Regions from separate parts of the Sporosarcina sp. OR05 genome, predicted to be linked through region 2. Evidence: riboswitches for the same ligand, from Rfam matches in the RefSeq annotation. Region 2 holds a riboswitch; the other holds the start of a gene.
What was found. A riboswitch is a leader RNA that binds a small molecule or an ion and turns the genes downstream of it on or off. The one in region 2 is predicted to bind thiamine pyrophosphate.

Region 1 (7,455 bases), on a different contig from region 2:
ACTGCGCGTTAATAAAACGTAATAGGCACCTGTCCTCAGTTTTGTCTTTCTATTAATCACGTTTGCTGTATTAACGATCAGTTTATCCAGTCTACCAATCACTTTTCCAGTCCTATCCATCACTATTCACAATCTATCGATCAATTTCGTCTTTTTTGCTACGAAAATTTTTCTCTGTTCGCGAATAAAATATAAAAAATCGACCATAATTATGAAGAGCCATAAACGATTTCGACTCCCCCTGCAATCGTTTGTGGCTTTACCTATTTCTCCGGATAGACCACTGTGCCGTCCAATTGTAATTCAGGAGGCGGACCCCATTTACCTGGTTCGTGTTGTTCGATAAGTGTCTTTCCTTTTGGACCGTCTACTATATGGCACACTGTCCAACCGTTCAGAGCGAGCCAATTGCTAATTAACAAACGATGACAACGTGCAGGATGCCGCTCGGAACAGCAAATCGCAACGCGGTTCGTACAAGCGAATTCTTTCAGACATTCAAGACCTTCTTGAAAAGCCGGTTGCAACGTGTAGTCTGCATAATTGTGGAAAGATTGATTGTTCCACGCGTCATTCACTTCTTCATCAACCTCTTTCGATTTGTTCCGTCGACCACCCAATTTCTTCATATGTACATAGTCTACACCCGCTTTCGGCAACCATTCGCTCATACGATCTTCATGAAAGTGCGGAAACTTGCGGCTCCCTGGAAATGCACGAATATCCGCCACCATCTCAATTTCAGCATCCTGCAACAACTTGATAAATTCTTCTTGTGTGTGTGTAGAGTGCCCGATTGTAAAGAGTTCCATGCGACTCATCCTCTCTTATTGTTTGAGTACCCTAACGATCAAGTTTGATAAACGTAATACCTTTTTGTTTGGATTACTAGCACTCGGGAATACTATATGTAACGGCAAAGGGGTGAAACGGTATGACAAAAAGCTATGCTGGCGATAAAGATGAAAATCGTAAAGTAAGCGAAGGAGATTCAGCAGTAGCAAACGATGCTGCAAAACGAGCTGAACAACAAGTTGAAGACATAAAAAAAGAAGCCCAAGACGCAGTAAAAAAACAACAATAGATAATAAACCGTCATCCAACAAGGTTGACGGTTTTTTGGTGCCTGTCCCCAAAACAATTCGCAATTGTTTTGGGGACAGGCACCGGAACTATTCCCATTATTCAATCACTAATTTACTATTCTTATTATTTTTAAAAAATTTCCATACATGTTGCTCTGTTTATCTTGTATACTTGTAGTAGGGTGATGTGCCCGCAGATAGAAGATAAAAGGGGAATGAGTACGATTAAGATTCATTGGAAGAAGTTGTTGGTGCTTTTTTCAGTTGTTTTTCTAGTGATCCAAGTGGCGGGGAGCTTCTTTTTCTATGACTTGGCAGTGAAGCGTGGTCCGAAAGAATACTTGCAGGGCAACGCTGATTTAAAAGTCTCAGAGAAAACGAAGCAACTGTACACGAATGGACATTGGAAGCAATGGGTCGCTAATCAGGAATTTGAATTAGTGAGCCTAACGTCACGGGATGGACTGCAATTGTCCGGTTATTACTTACCTGCTGCACAGCCAACGGATAAGCTTGTCATTTTGACACATGGCTATTTAGGTCATGCCAAACAGATGGGGCTTTTTGGACAGTATTATCACGAAGAATTGAATTACAACATATTTATGCCCGACGCGAGAGGGCATGGCAAAAGTGAAGGCGACTACTATGGGTTCGGTTGGCCGGATCGCCTTGATTTGATTGACTGGACGGATATGTTTGTCCAAAAACTCGGTCCAAATACGGAAGTGGCCTATCACGGGTTATCGATGGGAGCTGCTACGGTCTTGATGGCAAGCGGGGAAGACGGTTTACCCGCTCAAGTGAAAGCAATCATCGCAGACAGTCCATACAAATCTGTCTATCAATTGTTCACGTACCAGATGAACCGCATGTTTCACTTGCCGGCATTTCCATTATTGGATGGCACAAGTGCGCTCACGAAAATTAGAGCAGGCTATTCATTCCGGGAAGCAAGCGCTTTAAAAGAAGTGCAGAAGACAGAAATCCCGATCTTTTATGTTCATGGGAAAAGTGATACTTTCGTTCCGACCGAAATGGCCGAAGAACTGCACCAGAAAACAGCTAGCGAATCAGAGCTGTTTCTAGTTGCCAACGCCAATCATGGTGAAGCGTATGCACTAGCAGGTGACACGTATCGAAAGAAAATGGGTCATTTTCTCGATCGTTATATGAAATGAACGACCAGTTCCTCCATGCAAGTCGGGGGAACTGGTTTATTCTTTTACACAGCATCAAACGGGATCACCACAAATATGTTTTGTGATAGGAAGGTTTCTTTTCATCTAGCAAGGGAAAATAATAAGTAGGAGGTGTGCGAAGTGGAAAAAGTGATTTATATTGTTCGACATTGTTCAGCTGAAGGTCAATCACCGCATGCAGATTTGACAGCGGAAGGAATTGTACAGGCGGAGAAGCTGGCAGCATTTTTTGATGAGGTAGAAGTGGACCGTATCGTTACAAGTCCTTTTGTCCGAGCTCGCATGACAGCTGAACCTTTAGCAGAGCGGAAAGGATTGTACTTCGAAGAGGATAGTCGATTGGCGGAACGGACGTTAAGTTCGTATGATTTTGAGGATTGGTTGTTGAAATTAGAGGATTCATTTCTCGATGTCCATTTGAAATATGAAGGTGGCGAGTCATCACACGAAGCGATGGAGCGTGTATGTAATGTGGTCGAAGAGTTGCCAGATGGCTCCAAAACGGTGCTCGTTACACATGGAAATCTGATGACGCTCCTCTTAAGATGTTATGACGAACACGTCGGTTTTGCAGAATGGCAGGCACTGACAAATCCCGATGTGTACCGGGTGCATGTAACTGAAGCGGGTGCAAACGTAGAGCGAATTTGGCGGGAGGAACTTCTAGAAGAGTCTCATTCATCCGACCATGTTTTTGAATGAAATGAACGCATCAAAAAGAGAGTCGTCGAAGTTACATACTTGCCGACCGTACAACTGGATACCATCCCTCTAGCTACCATTGTTGGCGATAATAGCTTCCCTAAAATCATATACCGCTCCTAGCCTAATCGCTGGAGCGGTTTTTACGACTCAAAAAGTTATGGATTGAATAGACTTGCTTATCAATCGAGTTCACAAAGTTATCGATCGGATAACCAAAGTTATCACCATATCGAGACTTTCGAACCACGCTCACACTTGAACTAACTTCCTCTGACCAAACGTATTCTTACAATCGCCCACCGACACTTTCGATTTTATGCCACGCTGAAGTTTGCTGCAGCCGGACAACAAGAATTAGCCCAAGCGCCGCGCCACTCACCGTTGAAACCAAAAATGGGGGAACGAAAAAGAAGGCAGTGACCGTTGTACCCATTAAAATCTTCGCATAAGGTACTGCCAAAAGTGACGCAATCACGCCTGTACCAATCACTTCACCAATCCCAGCGAGCCACGCTTTACCAAACTGTTTATAAAATAGACCTGCCAATAACGCACCGATCATGCCACCGGGGAATGCGAGTAATGACCCTGTGCCAGTCAATACTCGAATAAGTCCCGTCAAAAATGCAATAACAACTGCGGGAATCGGTCCTAACAAGATGGCTGCAACTACGTTTACAGCATGCTGGACTGGATACGCGCGTGCTATGCCTGCGGGGAATGAAACGAATGTCGAGCCGGCAACTGCTATTGCAACAAACATCGTCATGATAACCATTTTTCGCGTGTTCATAAAGGAACCCCTTCTTTCTCTATAGATTCAGCAAACGCTTTAGTCGCCGCATAGACATCCGTTGCTCCAGCAATTGCTGAAATGACCGAAACCCCGTTTGCGCCCGCAGCAAACACAGGTGCAAAATTATCGACAGTAATGCCGCCGATGCCGACAATCGGTAAATCAGGATAAACAGACCTTGTCGTCTGAATGAACTGTGTGCCAGCTACCGGTTTTGCGTCCGGTTTTGAAGTAGTCGTGTAGACAGGTCCCATTCCGATGTAATCAGCACCCGCTTCAATTGCGGCTAGCACTTCATCCGACGTATGTGCAGACACGCCGAGTATTTTCCCAGTGCCAAGCCGTTTTCGAACAATCGCTGCCTGTTCATCTTCTTGCCCAACATGTACCCCGTCTGCATCAAGTGCTAAAGCAAGGTCCACATCATCGTTCACGATGAACGGAACACCATATTCCTTGCACAACTCTTGGCATTGTCGAGCAAATTCCAGCAATGCTTCGCCTCTTTTCGCACCCGGCCCTTTTTCTCGTAACTGAAAGCAAGTAATGCCGCCACGCAAAGCGCACTCGAGCACATGTAGAGGGTCCTGCGTTCCTGTATTCGTCGAACCCATTATGAAATATAGTGCCAGTTGCTCTTTATTCAATTATGACAACCTCCTTTGCATCCTGCTTCAATCGATTATATGCCCAGTGATTCGTTGGCCCGTGACCTCCGCCTAATTGTAAGCCATCCGATATGGCCGCTTGAATAAATACCTTCGCTTCACGCACTGCTTCCTGCAAACTTTTTCCTTGCGAAATGAATGCAGTAATTGCGGCAGAAAACGTGCAACCCGTACCATGCGTATCTTTTGTAGCAATCCGTTCTGATTTTATCGTGAATGAATAGCCGTCTGCCCCGAAGAAAAAGTCTTCCGCAAACTGCGCATCATTGCTATGTCCTCCTTTTAAAATGACCGCTTTTGCCCCTGAACTAAGAATCCGGTTCGCTGCTTCTTCGTAATCAGCTGTCGACTGAATCGTCATATCCGCAAGCACTTCCGCTTCCGGAATATTTGGCGTGACGAGAGTAGCAAGAGGAAGTAAATGTGCTTTCAAAGCAGTAACGGCTTCATCTTTAAGTAAAGATGCGCCACCTTTTGCGATCATCACTGGATCAATCACGAGGGGTGGGCAGCCATTGTTCCTTAATGAAACTGCTACCGCCTCAATAATGTCGGCTGAAAATAGCATCCCTGTCTTCACGGCTCCTACTGAAAAATCGTCCAGCACAGCTTGTATTTGAGCAGTTACACCTGCCGCCTCAATCGGGTAGACACCGTGTACGCCTAACGTATTTTGTGCAGTAACAGCCGTTAACGCGGACGTTCCGAATACACCAAGCTCTTGGAACGTCTTCAAATCCGCCTGTATACCAGCCCCCCCGCCACTATCTGAACCTGCAATCGTCAAAGCTACTGAAGTCATAGCAAATCCTCCTCTGTTATTGCATAAAGTGCGTTCAATAAATTCACAGCAAAGTCTCCTGGTCCAGTAGATAGTGCCGCTGCCTGTTCACCTGCTCTTTTATAAATAGCCAAAGCGTTTTCCGCTGCTTCCAACTTGTGATCGTCTGCCACTGCAACAAATGCAGCAACGACCGCACTTAACAGGCAACCTACGCCTGTGACACGTGTCATAAGTGAATGGCCCCCAGCAATTCGCACGACCTTTTTGCCGTCTGTAACAAGATCCTCAACACCGGTCACTGCAACAAGACAGCTGTATCGCGTCGCCACTTCAAGCGCGAGCTGTTCCAAATCTGCCTCTCCATCTCCTGCATCAACCCCTTTTGCTTGCCAATCAATTCCTGCAATTGCTGCAAGTTCCCCAGCGTTGCAACGAATAAGGGATACAGGCACTTTCTCTAAAATCGATAGGACAGCGGCTTTTCGGAATGAGGTCGCTCCAGCACCGACTGGATCGAGGATGACCGGAATGCCATTAGCCGCCGCACGCTCCCCAGCAAGGCACATCGCCTCAACACTGACCGCTTTAAGCGTACCGATATTCAATACGACAGCTGATGAAACAGCCGCCATATCCGCTGCTTCTTCAACCGCATCCGCCATGACAGGGGAAGCTCCTAGTGCAAGCAAGCCATTCGCTTGGAAATTCGCAACAACAATATTCGTAATGCAATGAATCAACGGTTTTTCGTCTCGTAGTTTTTGTAAATACATCGTCAACATACCTCCATATATGCAAAAAAGCCGCTCCTGACAGGGCGTCAAGAAGCGGCTTGCAAATTCAATGGATAGAAGTTGCGCACCCACTTCCCTCCGCTGGTATCAACCAGATCAGGTTCAAAGGGTCCGCGTATTCATACACGTCTCAGCCTAGCGCATTGCATGTTTCATTTGCTATCAGCTCTGTCCGGTATCTAATGTTTCACCATGATATACGCATAGTGAACATGAAATCGGTACGAGTGTTTTGCAAATTTACACACGTGCATAAGGCACCCCTAGTGGCAATTTTACGATTTGTTTTCAAAATTACTATAACATAGTTTCACAGATTCGCAAGAAGGGCAAGGAAATAGTAATGGGTACATTCAAGCATGTTGATGCATATAAGCATACGCCATGTACGCGGATAGTGACTGGGACGCACAATCGTTAATGGAAAGATCGTTCACTTTCGCATAAGCTGTTCAATTGATTGGTACGTTATGTTTAGCGATGTTGAAAGTTCCCCAAAATAGAGGAAAAGGGAGGCGCAAACATGTTATTTGAAATACAGTCTGTAAAGCATGAACATGATTTGATTTCATTCACATGGAATGATGTCGGAGGTTTTTACAACGTGTATAAAGATGGTGAACATGTCTATGAAGGAACCGTGCCGGAATTTCAAGACGGGGATTTCAAACATGGTAAATTCTATCATTACATGGTAGAACGTGTTGAGGATAATCAAGTCGTCGATGTCATTGCATTGCAAACGTCTGCTTTTGCTGAAGAAAAGAACGTCGAGAATCCCTTGCAATCTCTTGTCATGACGACAATCGTAGCGAAAACGCAAATCGCCTTGTCATGGGAAGGTATGAAGGACATAGAAGAATACGGCATTTATCGGAATGGAAAATTTGTAAAGATGGTCAACACAAATTGGTACATCGACCGGGATATTGACATGGACGAATCATACGACTATATGATTCGAGCAAGACGTCCGCTTGAAAAATCAGAGGAGCGTTTGACATCCGTTAAATCGGTTTTGTCTAATGTGTTTGGTTCGCTGCATCCCAATTCATCACGTAAGGAAGCTGCTATTGAAACATTTTCGACCGTCAAGTGGATCGGCAAGCCGCGAGAGCTTTTACAGCCAGTGAATGAAAGGGAAAAGACGTTGCATCCTATAGATCGATGGAAATTACGTTATACAACGTTTCTTGCAGAGGAATGGGTACGGAATCCAAATTTGTTGTCACCCAATCATTATTTCAAAGGAGACGCCCGTGACTTTGATCCGAATGGCGATGGTTTTCGTACGCGTGTCGATATTGAGCTCGCGTACGATGAAAAAGGTGAACCGCTGACGTTTACAAAAGAGGTAGGTCCGTCAATTGCATATGACCATTTAAAAAACTTCCGGGAAAAAGCACGAGCTTCTTCAGACG
Region 2 (7,455 bases):
AAGTGCGCAATCACCCGTTAATGGACAAGAAAGTTCCAGTTCACGGTCTTGTTGTTCATCCTGCTACAGGTCAATTGGAGACAATTGTAAACGGGTACGAAGCAAACGAAGACAATTGACTACAAATTTCCCGGGAAATAGACAAAAACCGATTCCTCTAATTGAAGAATCGGTTTTTTATTAATGCAAAGTATTTCCGCCAAGCGGCCTTACCCTTTCAAAAATCTTCCGCTATCATCGCATACATATAATGATCTTCCCATACACCATTGATGTAGAGTAATTGCCGTAGAAGGCCTTCACGGACAAATTCGGCATTTTCCAGTACTTTAACCGACCCTATGTTTCGAGGAGAAACAAAAGCTTCCACACGATGTAAGGACACTGTTTCAAAAGCAAAACGGGTAATGATCCGGACCGCTTCCGTTGCAATTCCTCTTCCTGTCTCCCGTTCGTCAATCGAATACCCGATAAAACCGCTCGAAAAGGGAAGTCTCTTAATGCTGTATAGCGAGATATGACCAATTAGCCTACTCGTCTCCGCGTCGAATATACCGAAGTTATATTCCCGTCGATCCCTCATTTGATAAAGGGATTCCCTAATTTTATCCCTCTGAACTGAAACAGTATAATAACTCGCTTCGTGTCGCGGCTCAAATACTGTCCAATACGCTTTGTTCGCTATGAGGAGATCAGTAAAAGCCCTCGCATCTTCTTCTGTTAATATTCGCAAATAACAAGTGTGCCCTTCAAGCAAAATCAACGCTTCTTCACCTTTCTTTGGAAGCTATTTTCAAAAACTCCTCTACATCTTTTACACATAACGCGACTCCCTTCGCCCAGAAGTCTTCTTTCGTAATGTCTTCTCCTAAATGTTTCATCGCAAGATCCTCAACGGACATGACAGCTGTATCTCGAAGTAGATCGATATACTTCTTCTCAAATCCTTCCCCTTCAGTTAACGCTTTCGCATAAATGCTCAAAGAGAACAAATAACCGAACGTGTATGGGAAATTGTAAAACGGTGTTCCGGTAATATAAAAGTGCAGTTTGGAAGCCCAGAAATGAGGGTGGACCACGTCAAGCGCATCACCGTACGCTTCCTTTTGAGCTTCTTCAGTCAGCTCATTCAGCCGTGCAGCCGATACGACTCCTTCTTTTCGTTCCTCATAAAATCTTGTCTCAAATAAAAAGCGCGCATGTATATTCATAAAGAATGTAGCACTTCTTTTAATTTTATCCTCCAATAACGCAAGTTTTTCATCTTCTGTTTGCGCAGATTTAAGCGCGGCATCCGCCACAATCATTTCTGCAAAAGTCGAAGCCGTTTCAGCAACGCCCATTGCATATTGACGATTCAAATAATGGACTGGGCGCAATGCATAGGAGTGAAATGCATGACCGAGTTCATGTGCAAGTGTTGCGACGTTAGACATGGAACCACTGTATGTCATGAAGATCCTTGATTGCTGTGAAGCTGGCATACCGGTACAAAAGCCGCCTGGCCGTTTGTTTGGACGGTCTTCCGCCTCAATCCATCCTTCTTCAAACGCTTGTCTAGAAAATGCTTCGAGTTCAGGTCCAAACTTTCCGAAATGCGCTAATATGAAGGCAGCACCTTCCTGGTAGGACATTTTTGTCGTTTGAGAAGTGATCGGAGCATTTAAATCATACCAATTCATCTTTTCAGCGCCAATCATTTTCGCTTTTGTAGTTAAGTAATCGATGAATGGTTGTTTATTCGCTTGAATCGCTCCCCACATCGCGTCAAGCGTTTCTTGGCTCATTCGATTGCGCATGAGCGGTTCTTGTAGGACAGAATCCCATCCACGCTTGTTGTATACGGCTAAACGGAATCCTGCGAGGTGATTAAGAGCTGAAGCAAAGAAGTCTTCTTTTTCTTTCCATGCAGCTTCAAGTTTCTCGAATACTTCTTTCCGGACAGCAGCATCTGGATGAGACGCCAAGTTGTTAGCCTGTCCTACAGATAATTTCTTCGTCATACTATCAACAGTCATTTCAATTTCCATATCACCAACAAGTTGGTTATATAGCTGTCCCCATGCTTGGTAACCATCTACACTCAATGATGTAATAAGGCTCTCTTCAGCTTCAGAAAGTTGAAGTTGAACATTTTCCCGCCATTCATTTAAAACAAAAGTAAATTGGGAGAGCTCTTTCGTTTCCAACAACGCTCCCCATACATCTTCTTCCGTTTTTGCGATCGTTTGTTCAACCTTTAGTCGAACAGTCGAAAACCGAGCTTGGATTGTACTCACATCTGATTGAAGCAATAACGCTTGCTTGTCTTTTGTATTTGCTGCAACAAAACAGCCAATCACTGCAGATGCTTCTCTAAGATTAAGCGCTGTCGCTGTTATGCTTTCTAGTAAGTCATGTACTTCTTTTGCATCTTCTACTTTCGTTGGTACAGAAAATGCCTCAATACGGTTTTCAAGTGCGACAATTTGCGTTTTCACCTTTTCCAAATGTTCGTTTAGCTCAGGTGAATGGCTTCCCCCTTTAAAAAACACATCTAAATCCCATACTTCACTGTACAGTTTTGTCGTCATGTTCATCCCCCTCGTTGTTTGGAAAATTGCTATAAAAACCTGTATTAATTATAGCACGAATTTTCGGTATACGAAATATTTGATTTGTGACGGAAACTTCATACTTTCATTCGCATGTAGGGCTTTTCCTATGTATACTGTTCATGGGAGGATTTTATTATGTCTAGAATGATCTTGATGGCTCTTTCACTTCTGACGGTCATCGTTACGAATATAGCCGCTAGTTTTTTCACCCTCAATCATCAAACAACCGTTGAAATTGTTAACCGTTTGCCTGTGCTCTTTAATCCTGCAAATTATGTTTTTATTATATGGATTGTCATCTTCATTTTGTTGTTCATGTGGATAGTAAATTTCAATAAGATCACCGAGCAAATGAGCAACAAACATAAAAATCGAATCACTTTCCTGTTCGTAGTGAGCTGTGCGTTAAATACAATTTGGCTGTTCCTATGGCATTACAGCTTGTTCAACTGGGCAGTTATAACTGAACTCGCTCTTCTCGGTGTCGTACTTACCTATTATTTTACGTTTCCGAAGAAAGAAAATCGTTTGTATGGAAGAGTACCTTTTAGTATCCTTACGGGCTGGGTATTCATCTCCTCCATTTCTAACATCAGTTACACACTCATGTATCATGAATGGGAAGGTTTCGGTCTAAGCGATCCTTTATGGACAGTCTTTTACTTAACGATTTCCACTGCGTTCGCTTTACATTTTATGTACCATCACCGGGATTATGTGATGAATCTTGTTTTTGTTTGGACATTCATTGGCATTGCGATTCGAAACGGGATTGAAGAGTTGTTCATTACTTCTGCTGCACTCTTTTTGACTGCAGTCATCATTACATGCATGTTTCTTTTTTCAGGCAAAGGTGTACAAAAAAAATAGAGCAAAGTGCACACTACATGCACTTGCTCTATTTTAATTTCTTTGAATCAACCGTGGGGCGGATGTGAATAACAACACTGCTACAATTGCACATAACACTATGGAAGGAATCATATAAGAAGCATTGTATCCTAAAGAGTACAGCCAAGCCGGTTGGTCACCTGCATATTCCGCGAAGAACACCATTCCACCGATAAAATGTGCTAAAAAGCGCAATGATCCACCTAAAACGCTTCCTACAATAATGGCCGTTGCCATGGAACCTTTTTTACCTTCCGCTTTACTTTTCAGAAGCCATCTAAGTGTTACTGCCGCCAAACCGACAACCGTATACGCGATGAAATAATCCAACGCACCTTGTACAGGGTGAATAATGTAACCGCCGATGACTGCTTGGAGTAAACCGGAAATCAATCCCGTTAATAAACCTCCACTAAGGCCCCAACGGAATGCCATTAAGATAATTGGCAGCATCGATAAGGTGACGGAACCACCTTGAGGCATTTTAAATACTGTTAAGTTATCCAAAACAAATGACATTGCCCCTAATATTGCTACTTCCAATAAAAACTGCAAACGACTACGATCCAATTCGAATTCCTCCTCTTTTGTTTTCGGAGGGATACGGAAGAAAAGTCAACGTGTCAACAAAGACGTATGACCAGATTCTGTATTATACTTTACATAAAGCTCATCACTCACTAAACTTATGTAACAAAAAACGACATCCCGGATAGAACCGAGACATCGTATCGTATATGTCAGTTTCCATCCACATCCCTACGCAAGTATGAACTTACAGGTTCGAAGGGTCAGGACATCCGTCCAATCTCAGCCAAGTCGGCACCCCTTGTGGTCGTGTAATTCAATTGTCGTTACCATTGTATATGGTACAGTACATATAAGCAAGATGATTTTAAAAACTTCTTCTATTTATCAGGAGGTACACATGTCGAATAACAAAATCTTATCCGCCTTATGCTATTTCAGTATTTTCTTTTCCCCTCTTCTACTCCCCGCAATTGTCTTCTTCATTACGGACGATGCGGAAGTGAAAGGTCATGCAAAACGATCGCTCATTTCACATCTCGCACCTGTTGTATTGCTCATTGCAGGTTTTATATTGTTTACTTTTTCAATGGTTTCCTATGAGTCTCGATTAACGACGATGATGAATGGACAATTTGATTTCTGGGGGCTAGCCCCATTCTTATTCATGCTCATCTATGGCTTATTATTTTTAGTTGTTGTTATCTGGAATGTGTACCAAGGGGTTAAAGTGCTAAAATGACCGATAGTATTTTCAGCAAGCCCGCACCCCTCTTCACGAATGGAATTATGATATAGTAAAATGGAAAAGTACGTTTTGAGAAGGGACCTGTAAATAATGATTGTTAAAACAAATGAAGAAATTGAAGCGTTGAAAAAAATCGGACGAATGGTCGCTGAAATTCGCGAAGCGATGAAAGAAGCGGCCGTCCCTGGAATTTCAACAAAAGAACTTGACGAACTCGGTGGACGTCTATTTGCTGAGCGTGGTGCCGTTTCTGCCCCAATCGACCAATATGATTTCCCTGGCTATACATGTATTAGTGTCAACCATGAGGTAGCACACGGCATTCCAGGATCAACCGTTCTACAAGACGGAGATCTTGTCAATATTGATGTGTCTGGTTCATATGAAGGATTCTTTGCGGACACAGGCATTTCATTCGTCGTCGGTACACCTGACGAGAAAAAGCAAAAACTTTGTGACGTTGCCAAATTGGCATTTGATCGTGCAATGACAAAAGTGAAAGCCGGCTCAAAATTGAACCAGATCGGGAAAGCAGTCGAACGCGAAGCGAAAGAACACGGATTCGCCGTCATCCGGAATTTGACGGGCCACGGCATCGGTACTTCATTGCACGAAGAACCACAGCACATCCTCAACTATTATGACGCTTGGGATAAAACATTAATGGTCGATGGTATGGTATTGGCGGTAGAACCATTCGTATCCGAAAAAGCGGAAAACATAGTTGAATTAGGCGATGGATGGACATTTGTCACACCGGATAAATCCCTTGTCGCCCAAATTGAACATACGATTATCGTAACAAAAGACAAACCCATTATCTTGACACAACTGTAAAGAATTACAAAAGAGGCTGGGACAAATCTCTAAATAGACCGTTCCTCTGCGCTCCAAAAGGCACGCTTTCCGCGGGGCGCGCTTGAGCCAATCGAACAACAAAGAGTTCGATTTGCCGTATTTCTGCGTACTTTGCAGAAATTAAGGCATCCTTGCTCCCAACGCTTCGCTTATGCTCGCAAAAGCCGTTCTACGTAACGGCTTTCCCTACGGGGTCTCAACATTCGCGCTACAATCCCGCAGGAGTCGGCCTTTTTCCGCTCCGACTCACTCAAGAATTTGAAAAGAAACATTGGAAAAATATAAAAAAACTGCATGACGGCGAATTAGCCATCATGCAGTTTTTTTATGGTATGTCCCAGCCTTTTTTTCTTATTTCTTTTTTGGTTGGCTCTTCTTTGCATCTTTCTTATTCGAATCTTTTTGGCCACTGACTGTCTTTGAATTTCCTTCGGTCAATTTACCTTTAAACCACACTTTTTGTACAGGTTTGAATGGCTTTGCCAATTTCTTATAAGTCCGTTCTTCATGATAGGATAATAAGGTGAGTACTTCGCCATCTTCTCCCGCTCTTCCCGTTCTACCTGATCTGTGTACATATTGTTCTGTCGTATGCGGCACATCCACATGGATGACGTGTGTCAATCCTTGGATATCCAATCCTCTAGCCGCGAGATCAGTGGCGATTAGGATTCGGATTTCTCCTTTCCGGAAGTCCTCCAACGTTTGCTGGCGTTCAAATTTTGTCATGGACGAATACAAAACAGCAATTGGCGCGTTATTGTACTGCAATTTCATTTCCTTCATACGTAGTTGGTCGACATTGTTCATGAATGCGAGCGCTCGAATAGCTGGCAAATGCGACAAGCCGCGGAGAAGGTCTGTCTTATCTCTCGCTTCTGTCTTTACGAATGAATGCACCACTTTGCCTGAAGATGGCATATCTTCAAGTGATACTTTTAAACGGATCGGGTTGTCCATCATCTGTTGGGCAACTCGTTCGATTTCGTCCGTAATCGTTGCAGAAACAACGACAACTTGACGATCTTCATGTGCCCCGTCGATTAAATTTTTCACAATGACACGGTACTCTCGTGCTAGTAGTTGATCACCTTCATCTAGTACGATATAGCGAATATCGTGCAATTTTAGGCGTTTCGCTTTGACAAGTTCCACTAAGCGGCCAGGTGTACCGACAACGATTGTCGGTTTTTTCTTTAACTTTTCGATCTGACGTTGCATATTCGCTCCACCAATCAGCTGGGTAACTGTAATGTCAGTCCCTTCCACCCACTCGCGTATGACATTCACAATTTGCATGGATAACTCTTGAGATGGCGCCATGATTAGTGCTTGCGTTTGCTGTTTCTTCCCATCTACTCGTTGTAAAATCGGTAGAACATACGCTAACGTTTTTCCTGTTCCTGTAGGAGATTCCGCAACAACATCTTTGCCAGAAAGCATTTCAGGTATCATTTGTGCTTGAATTGGTGTTTCGCTATCAAATTGCCATTTATCTTTTAGTACATCGTCCATTTTATCCAAGAAGGACATATACATCCCTACTTTCCATTATTCCTTATTTAATAATGGACTGGTTTCTATTTCATTTCAACTATTTTCATCAATAAGGCTTACGTCTTGCACGAGTTGCTTGTTCAAAAGCGTATGCATAGCCGATTAATGCTGGTTCTGAAAAGGCTTTTCCACAAAATGTGATTCCAAACGGTTCACCGTCAATTGTAAAATCAGCCGGCACTGTAATTGCCGGATATCCCGCTGCTGCACTGAAACTGCACCCATGATCTTGCGGGAAAACGAGCGCGTCAATTCGTTGCTCCTTAAAAGCACGAT

Region 1: linked by a shared signal. The riboswitch ahead of thiM (hydroxyethylthiazole kinase) and the one ahead of thiT (energy-coupled thiamine transporter ThiT) in region 2 are both predicted to bind thiamine pyrophosphate.

The regions. Positions count from the first base shown of each region.
Region 1 covers NZ_JANKJL010000004.1:53,831-61,285, forward strand. The annotation lists gene NRI27_RS08710 (DUF488 domain-containing protein) at 264-812, opposite strand; gene NRI27_RS08715 (hypothetical protein) at 935-1,084, shown strand; gene NRI27_RS08720 (alpha/beta hydrolase) at 1,301-2,266, shown strand; gene NRI27_RS08725 (histidine phosphatase family protein) at 2,408-2,989, shown strand; gene thiW (energy coupling factor transporter S component ThiW) at 3,279-3,785, opposite strand; gene thiE (thiamine phosphate synthase) at 3,782-4,402, opposite strand; gene thiD (bifunctional hydroxymethylpyrimidine kinase/phosphomethylpyrimidine kinase) at 4,428-5,258, opposite strand; gene thiM (hydroxyethylthiazole kinase) at 5,255-6,013, opposite strand; TPP riboswitch at 6,091-6,309, opposite strand; gene NRI27_RS08750 (DUF3238 domain-containing protein) at 6,558-7,455, shown strand, end outside.
Region 2 covers NZ_JANKJL010000014.1:48,170-55,624, reverse strand. The annotation lists gene NRI27_RS15725 (beta-class carbonic anhydrase) at 1-119, shown strand, start outside; gene NRI27_RS15720 (GNAT family N-acetyltransferase) at 218-763, opposite strand; gene NRI27_RS15715 (M3 family oligoendopeptidase) at 771-2,573, opposite strand; gene NRI27_RS15710 (tryptophan-rich sensory protein) at 2,733-3,467, shown strand; gene thiT (energy-coupled thiamine transporter ThiT) at 3,501-4,058, opposite strand; TPP riboswitch at 4,228-4,328, opposite strand; gene NRI27_RS15700 (magnetosome magnetite crystal formation protein family) at 4,417-4,758, shown strand; gene map (type I methionyl aminopeptidase) at 4,855-5,601, shown strand; gene NRI27_RS15690 (DEAD/DEAH box helicase) at 5,974-7,155, opposite strand; gene NRI27_RS15685 (amidase family protein) at 7,226-7,455, opposite strand, start outside.